One region of the Shewanella woodyi ATCC 51908 genome, then DNA from elsewhere that is predicted to be linked to it. Evidence: predicted binding sites of a transcription regulator. Region 1 holds the regulator's gene; the other holds the start of a gene.
What was found. The regulator MetJ, encoded in region 1, represses methionine synthesis genes. The targets are predictions, from matches to a motif close to TAGACGTCTAGACGTCTA.

Region 1 (4,436 bases):
CATCGGTCCAGATTGTCACTCGACCGATATTAGCAAGGCTTGCGATTAAGGTGGCGCTGTAGTCTGAGCCATTACGGCCAAGCAGTAGAGTCTCACCTTGGCTATTGGCACAGATAAACCCGGTGATAATCAGTCTCTCATTGGGACTATCATCCACACGTTTAAGCACTCGAGCACGGGACTCATCAACCCTTATTTGAGGAATAGCCCCCTCATCGGCAATTAACAAACTTCTAGCATCAATATCGCTCGCCGCTACACCAGACTCTCGTAAAAGTGCAGCTAATAAACGTGCTGACCAACGCTCACCGAAGCTCACCACTTCGCTACGCTTGTACTCATTAAGGGAGTCGAGAGAGAACAAGCTTATCAGCTGGTACTTATCGATAGATAAACGTTCGCGCAAGCTCCTTGCCTGCTCATTAGAGAGCAACTGCTCAATCAGGTTCTGTTGAAAACTGATCAGCACCTGTAGCTCCTCTTGCCACAGCTGAGACGAATCTTTTAACGCCAGTAGCTTATAAAGAAAATTGGTGCTCTTACCTGCGGCAGAGACAACGACTAAATCATCGCTATTGCCGTGAGTGAGAAGGATATGAGCCACGCGGCGGTAACAATCAGCATCAGCCAGACTAGAACCACCAAATTTATGTAAATGACCACGCGCCATCTCTAACTCCTACTAAACCAATTAACAGCTGGCTGCAGATGCAGCAGTAAGCCCAGCTTGAATATCTGCAACTAAATCATCAGCATCTTCAATACCGACAGAGAGGCGAATAAGGGTCTCTTTAACCCCTGCCTCGGCTCGTGCCTCTGGCTCCATCGCTCTATGGGTCATTGTCGCAGGAACCGCGACTAAACTCTCTACCCCACCTAAACTTTCTGCGACAGAAAACACAGAAAGTTGCGCTAAAAAGGCAACTAACTCGGCCTCTCCGCCTTTTAACTCGAAACTGAGCATAGCGCCAAAGCCTTTTTGCTGCTTAGCGGCAATCTCGTGACCGGGATGATCTTTAAGCCCAGGATAATACACCTTGTCGACGGCGCTACTGTTTGTCAGCACCTCTAGCACTCGCTCAGCATTAGCTTGATGCTCTTTAATACGGATAGGCAAGGTTCGAAGACCACGTAGAGCCAGATAGCTGTCAAACGCCGAACCTGTCAGCCCTAAGGTGTTTGACCACCAATGCAGCAACTCACCAAGTTCTGGATCTTTCGCCACTACAGCGCCACCTACAACATCACTATGGCCATTAATATATTTAGTCGTTGAGTGGATCACGATATCAGCCCCTAGAAGAAGTGGCTGCTGTAAAATGGGAGAGAGGAAAGTGTTATCGACGACCACAAGTGCTTCAACCTCGTGACTTGCTTGCGCAATCGCCTCGATATCAACCACCCTTAACAGTGGATTCGATGGCGTCTCAAGCCAAACCATCTTAGGTTTTAGTGCTATCGCCTCACTTAAAGCCTGACTGTCAGTTTGATCAACCACCGCCAGCTTAAATTGACCCTTTTTAGCCAAATTAGTGAATAATCTGTAGCTACCACCATAACAATCGTGAGGTACTACAAGCAGATCGTCTGGACCTAACAAGCTAGTGACCAAAGTGATGGCTGCCATTCCCGTACAGGTTACGACGCCAGTGGCTCCTTTCTCAAGGCCTGCAATGGCATCGCCAAGAATTGAGCGAGTTGGATTACCTGAGCGACTGTAATCAAAATCTCTTGGGTTTTTATGCCCATCGAAGGAGTAATTAGTGGAAAGATAGATCGGCGGTACTACGGCACCATGTTGGGTATCGGACTCAATCCCCTGACGCACGGCAATCGTGGCTAACTTACGTTCGGTCATCTACTGCTCCTAATACTGACTACTGCACATCATACTTCATATCGATTAGAACAAAGAGATGTCTGGACGTCTAAATGTACCTAAGAGTTACCTCTTCGTCAACCAATTAGACGTTTAGACGTCCGAACATATGGAAATCTATTTGCATTTAATGGAAATAAGAGGCAATAATTTGACTGTACAAATTAAAGGGTTAAAATCTGCCCCGAATTTTGAATTTACAGGTGAGTCAATGACTGAGTGGAATGGCGATTACATCAGCCCCTATGCTGAACACGGCAAAAAGAATGAACAGGTAAAGAAAATTACTGTTTCCATTCCTTTGAAAGTACTTAAGGTACTGACTGATGAACGCACACGTCGTCAGGTCAACAACCTTCGTCACGCCACCAATAGTGAGCTGCTATGTGAAGCTTTTTTGCATGCTTACACTGGCCAGCCACTGCCTAACGATGAAGATCTTTCAAAAGATAAGCCTGACAGCATCCCAGCGGAAGTAAAACGCTTAATGGATGAGATGGGGATTGAGTGGGAAGATGTCGAGTAAGCTTTTATAAATATATACTCACCTCAGGGACCGCAATGCGGTCCCTGTTTGTTTTACTTTGTTCTTTTTATATTAATTTTCAATATTGTGCTCGGCTAATGGACATTCAATGTGTTTGAGTTAATCGCACCTACCACCTTGCTACTGGCATCTATCATCATCTTCTTTGGTGCACTGACTCAAAGCTTAATTGGCTTTGGTCTTGCTGTTGTGGCCTCGCCACTGCTCTACATTGTTGACCCTGATCTCGTTCCAGCTCCCGTGATCATCATGGGGTTTACTATCTCGTTACTGACCCTCTTTAGAGAACGTGGTGCTTTGGAGTTTAACGGCCTGCAATACGCACTACTTGGTCGTATTCCTGGTGGCTTTTTAGGTGCTGCTTTACTCATATTTGCTCCTCAACCGATACTGGGACTCGCCATCGCTGGGATCGTAGCCGCAGCCGTGATCTTAAGCCTAATGAAGTTTAATTTAGTCGTGAATCGCAAGAATCTATTTGCAGCAGGGGTCATATCTGGTGTATTTGGTAATATAGCGGCCATTGGTGGCCCACCATTAGCCATCTTACTCTCAGGTAAAGATGCCAACCAATTCAGAGCAGCGCTCTCAGCTTTCTTTATCTTCAGCTCCACCATAGCCTTAGCCATCTTAGCCGTGACAGGATTACTAGAGTTAAAACAGCTTTGGTTATCACTGCTACTGCTTCCTTCGGTGATATTAGGCTACTTAGTGGCTGGCAGGTTGGTCGGGAGAGTAGATAAAAATAAAACACGCAGCATGACCTTGGTACTTTGCTCTATCAGCGCATTAGTGTTGACGATAAAATCGTTAATTGAGCTGTAAAAACGAGATGCTCCGAGAGCGTGACTTTGTCACTGCTAGTGCGTATCAGCGATACTTCAAGAGTGACCTTCGCTCTTCGAGAAAGAGAAGTGACACAAACCTACGACGTATTGCTTGTACTCGCAGCCAACTTGTTGGCACACTCAAAGGAAACTCGTTCACTCTCGCAACTAAGCTATCTCTAAATGGCCCTGCAAACGCCCTTCTTAGCCGCTAAAAATGATATGAGGTTTGCAGCACACCACCAATAGCATCATCGCTACCCATCATACCGGTAAAATCTAAGTAAAATGTCTGCCCAATAGAGAAGCCAGTGCCTAATGAGTAGATATTGGAAGTATTGTCCTTCATATCGTGTCGATAGCCCATGCGCAGCGCTAACCAGTCCAGAGCCCTCACTTCACCACCTAATCGCCAATACTGAGTTCCCTCTATCTCATCGAAACGTTTATGGGTATTTAAATCGATATCAGATGTTAATGTCAGACTCTCCCAGTCATAGGCGATTCCAGCGGTAAATAGGGGCTCAACCTGATAGGTAAACTTACGTCCTTGAGCCTCAACCGTATCCACATCTTGACTGATTAAGTTACGCCCAGATAAGCCGACAACCAGCCCCTCAATGGGCTGCATCGCCACCCCAATATCCAGATTGAACGTGGACTCATCGTTACGATATTTGGAGTCATTAAAATCACTGGACTCGAAGTTATTTGCGCTTACCACATAGTTATAGGTATCGATGCGCTGAAACTTAGGGGATACCCCAACCGATATCGGCATATTAACGATTGAGAGTGGAAAACTAATTGCCACACCTAAATCCGAAACGGCCCCCGCAACAACAGCCCCTTGAGAATCAAGATCAGACACTTCTGGAGGATTATTAGGATCTATCACAGTTAGAGCATCGATATCTGATTGTTCAATGGCAGTAACACCAATGGCATCGATATAACTTTTATAGAAGACCGCCATTGGCATCTTATCGTTAGGGATCACCAGCGAAAAACCAACGCCAGCACTGACATAAGCAGTGTTATCTTTTAGCGACTCTAGATCGTTAATCAGATCTGTGCGAAATCGATCGATAGCAGCGGCATTCGAAGCGTTAATCGCAGCCTCTAATCCATCATAGGACTCCTCTAACGCATCAAACTTATCAATCATCTGATCTTTATCTGC
Region 2 (4,436 bases), 1.9 Mb from region 1:
GTTGTCTCCCATGGGATCATTACGGCTAATAAGCACAGTGAAATACTTGCTGATGGGTTAATTATTACACCATCACACAATCCACCACAAGATGGCGGTATTAAGTATAACCCCCCTCATGGTGGTCCAGCAGAGGGTGAGATCACCCAGTGGATTGAAGATAGAGCCAATCATTATCTTGCACAGAATTTAGCAGGGGTTAATCGCCTTGATTACACCCAATCTATGCAGAGTCATTTAGTTCAAGAGGTGGATTTAATCGCACCTTATGTTGATGATCTAATTAATGTTATTGATATGGATTCCATCAAGAAAGCAAAAGTGAGATTGGGCGTTGATCCACTTGGAGGCTCAGGGATCCATTATTGGGCAGAAATCGCTAAACGCTACGACCTTGACATTACGTTAGTGAACAAGAGTATTGATCCAAGTTTTGGATTTATGCCGCTGGATAAAGATGGCAAGATCCGCATGGATTGCTCATCTCCCTACGCGATGTCTGTTTTATTAAAGCACAAAGACAATTTTGACCTATGTGTAGGTAATGATCCTGACTACGATCGCCATGGCATCGTTTGCCCAGGCTCTGGCCTAATGAATCCAAATCACTTCTTAGCGGTGGCCATTGACTATCTGGTAACCCATAGACCTCAGTGGTCTAAATCCTTAGTGATTGGTAAAACGTTAGTTTCTAGTGCCATGATAGATAAGGTGTGTGAACAACATCAACGTGTGATGAGTGAAGTTCCTGTTGGGTTTAAGTGGTTTGTTGATGGTTTAGCGCAGTCGACCTTTGCTTTTGGTGGCGAAGAGAGTGCTGGTGCGGCTTTTTTACGACGTGATGGCACCACTTGGTGTACCGATAAAGATGGCTTTATTTTAGCCTTACTGGCCGCAGAAATGTTGGCAGTCACCGGTAAAACACCTGCAGAGCGTTATGATGAGCTGGTTGAACTTCATGGTGAGAGCTTTTATACCCGCGTAGATAGCCCTGTTACAGCCGAGAAAAAAGCCAAGTTTGCCAAGATTATTGCAGAAAATGTGGATACTAAGGTATTAGGTGACACTAGGTTAGCAGGTGAAGCGATCACAAGCGTACTGACAAAGGCGCCAGGTAATCAAGCCAAAATTGGCGGCATTAAAGTTGTGACTAACAATGCTTGGTTTGCTGCTAGACCATCAGGTACAGAAGCCCTATTTAAGATATATGGCGAAAGCTTTGTTAGCCAAAAGCATCTTGATGAGGTGATTGCTCAAGCACAAGCCATGATAGAGACGATGTTAAGTTAATAACCATATCGGTTTACATATTTTATCGAGCCCCTGTATTGTTACAGGGGCTTTTTGTTGGAGAATACATAAAAGCTTAATAGGCGATATGGCAGCTAGGAAGTTCATTTTTCTCTAGATAATTCTGATGGTACTCTTCAGCTCGGTGAAAAGTGAGCAGGGGAACTATCTCTGTCACGATATGGCGGGCACCCCATTTACCACTTCGTGCTAATGATAATTTAGAAAGCTCAGCTGCAGCTTTTTGCGCTTTGTCGTGGAAGAAAATCGTACTTCGATATTGGCTACCTATGTCTCCACCTTGTCGATTTAGACTGGTGGGATTATGATTTTTCCAGAAAACATCCAAAATATCTTCAAAAGTCACCTGCAACTCATCAAATTCGACTTGAACTACCTCTGCGTGGCCAGTTTCTCCTGTTTTTACCTCTTCATAACAGTTTGTAGAGTCTTTACCGCCCATATAGCCACATGTTGCTTTGAGCACACCTGGGACTTGTTTAAAAAAATGCTCGACGCCCCAGAAACATCCTGCTCCAAATGTTGCTACTGCCATAAATACCTCTTTAATGCCTAAAGTTTAATGATGTCTAACAACTAGCCTTGGCCGTTTAGCCGTCCGGATGTCTTTATTCTGTTTTACTCATAGACAAAATGCAAACAGTAAATGGAAAAAAGGTAAATTTTTTGGAATATGCTAGCTTTGAAATGCTGATAAATGGCTGATGTGGGAGTAAAATGTTACTATGCTAAATCCGAGTTTTCATAACAAAAAAGGATCTTGCTTAAATAGCCCTTTGTTGCGGTGTTTATGTAGGACAATAAGGAGTACCTCGTGTTACAAGCACTAAAAGAGTCTAAAGACTTTTTACAACTTACACTCGCCCAACCACAACATTTCGATGAAACATTCACATTTATGCTTGGCTCTCATACTCAAGTGGAAGTATGGGATACTGGAGTTATTGTGTTTGAACCTAAGGTCGCTCGGGGGAAAGACATTGTACTCTCATGTGCTGTACACGGTAATGAAACCGCGCCTATAGAGTTATGTAACGGACTGATAAAGTCACTGCTTGAAGAGAGGTTAATTGCGGAGCAAAGGGTACTTTTTCTTTTTGGTAATCCGCCAGCCATCATCAATGGCACCCGCTTTATTGATGAAAACCTTAATCGCCTGTTTAACGGAGCTCACTCTGTGGGTGAAGGGTTAGTTAACCCTGAACGTATTAGAGCAAAGAAACTTGAGTTTTACGTTGATAAGTTTTTTAGTTCATCAAAAGATAACAGCCATAAAATTCATTACGATCTTCACACCGCTATCCGTGGTTCTAAACACGAAAAATTCGCTATCTACCCATACAGACCAGGTCGTAAGTACAGTGGTGAGCAGATCATGTTTCTTGAAGCATGCGGTATCGATACTGTGTTATTTCATCATGAGCCCACCACAACATTTAGCTACTTTTCATCCCTTAATTATCAAGCCGATGCATTTACCATTGAGTTAGGCAAAGTGCTTCCAATGGGTCAAAATGATATGACGCGCTTTATCGCGCTCAACGAGATGCTTAGCCGCTTAATCGGCAATAAGTCCTTAGAACTGCCAGATTTTAATGCTAAAACGGTGAATCTGTATCAAGTGTGTCGAGCAATTAATAAAGGCTTTGATGATTTTGAGTTTACTTTCGCCAATGATGTAGAAAATTTTACCTCATTCCCTAAGGGCTATATTTTAGCCAAAGAGGGCGGGGAGAACATCAAGGTTGAACATGAGGTTGAAGCCATCGTCTTCCCTAATGCCAAGGTACCAGTGGGCCAACGAACGGTTTTATGTTTAAAGCCTGCCTCTACTGAGAATATAGACGGTTAAGTATTTGCTTTAACGATTAAGATTAACGGTGCCTGCTGTGGGTTTGCTCTTGAATGTAAAGCTAAACATACGGGCAGGCCCACCGTTAGTTTTTGCTAAGATAGAATGAATGGTTGATAGGTAGTTTACGTTAACGTAATGTTCTGCAACGCGTATAACAAGAATTAACTCTTCTCATGGGAAGAGGACTCAATAACAAAGCACTCAGCTGATAAGAGAATAGTATGAGCAACGCAACAAGCCAGAATGAAACTGTCCATCGTGTCAGTTTTCTCGATAGGGATTCAGTAAACATTCCTATTTTAAAAATCTTGCAAGCCGATGGTACCGTGTATGAAAACGCGGTATTACCAGCTATTGATGAAGCCCTAGCACATAAGATTTACGATACTTGTGTATTTACTCGGGTATTAGATGAGCGCATGTTGGGCGCACAGCGTCAGGGCCGGATCAGCTTCTATATGACCTGTACAGGTGAAGAAGCCTCTATTATCGGCAGTGCAGCATCACTTGATAATGATGATGTTATCTTAGCGCAATATCGTGAACATGCGGCGCTGAGATACCGTGGGTTTACCACTGAGCAGTTTATGAATCAGCTGTTCAGTAATGAGAAGGATTTGGGTAAAGGCAGACAGATGCCGATCCATTACGGCTCTTCTGAGCTGAACTACCAAACTATCTCATCACCACTTGCGACCCAGATCCCCCAAGCAACTGGCGTAGGTTATAGCCTAAAGATGCAGGGAAAGCGTAATATTGCGATCTGCTACTTTGGAGAGGGTGCCGCATCTGAAGGTGATTTTCATGCTGGTCTAAATATGGCCGCAGTGCTTAAATCTCCGACTATTTTCTTTTGCCGTAATAATGGTTATGCGATCTCAACACCAACCAGTGAGCAGTTTATGGGTAACGGTATTGCAAGTCGTGGCCCTGGTTATGGTATGCACACGATACGTGTTGACGGTAATGACATGCTTGCCGTACTTGCTGCAACTCAACAGGCGAGAGCCTATGCTGTTGAAAACAATGCGCCAGTACTTATAGAAGCCATGACTTATCGACTCGGTGCACACTCATCTTCGGACGACCCTTCAGGGTATCGCTCAAAAGATGAGGAAGCTAAATGGCAACAACACGATCCAGTTAAACGTTTTAAGCTATGGATGATCAACAAAGGTTGGTTAACCGAGAAACAAGACTCTGAGTTGTTTGAAAAATACCGTAGCGAAGTGCTAGCTGAGGTGAAGGTGGCAGAGAAGCTTCCTATGTC

Region 2: the regulator MetJ is predicted to act here: its motif matches at 1,895-1,912, upstream of msrA (peptide-methionine (S)-S-oxide reductase MsrA).

What each region holds. Positions count from the first base shown of each region.
Region 1 is NC_010506.1:864,741-869,176, reverse strand. Features, by position in the region: gene SWOO_RS03210 (bifunctional aspartate kinase/homoserine dehydrogenase II) at 1-670, opposite strand, end outside; gene metB (cystathionine gamma-synthase) at 692-1,858, opposite strand; gene metJ (met regulon transcriptional regulator MetJ) at 2,091-2,405, shown strand; gene SWOO_RS03195 (sulfite exporter TauE/SafE family protein) at 2,517-3,251, shown strand; gene SWOO_RS03190 (conjugal transfer protein TraF) at 3,465-4,436, opposite strand, start outside.
Region 2 is NC_010506.1:2,791,000-2,795,435, forward strand. Features, by position in the region: gene pgm (phosphoglucomutase (alpha-D-glucose-1,6-bisphosphate-dependent)) at 1-1,290, shown strand, start outside; gene msrA (peptide-methionine (S)-S-oxide reductase MsrA) at 1,367-1,846, opposite strand; gene astE (succinylglutamate desuccinylase) at 2,126-3,163, shown strand; gene SWOO_RS11670 (thiamine pyrophosphate-dependent dehydrogenase E1 component subunit alpha) at 3,388-4,436, shown strand, end outside.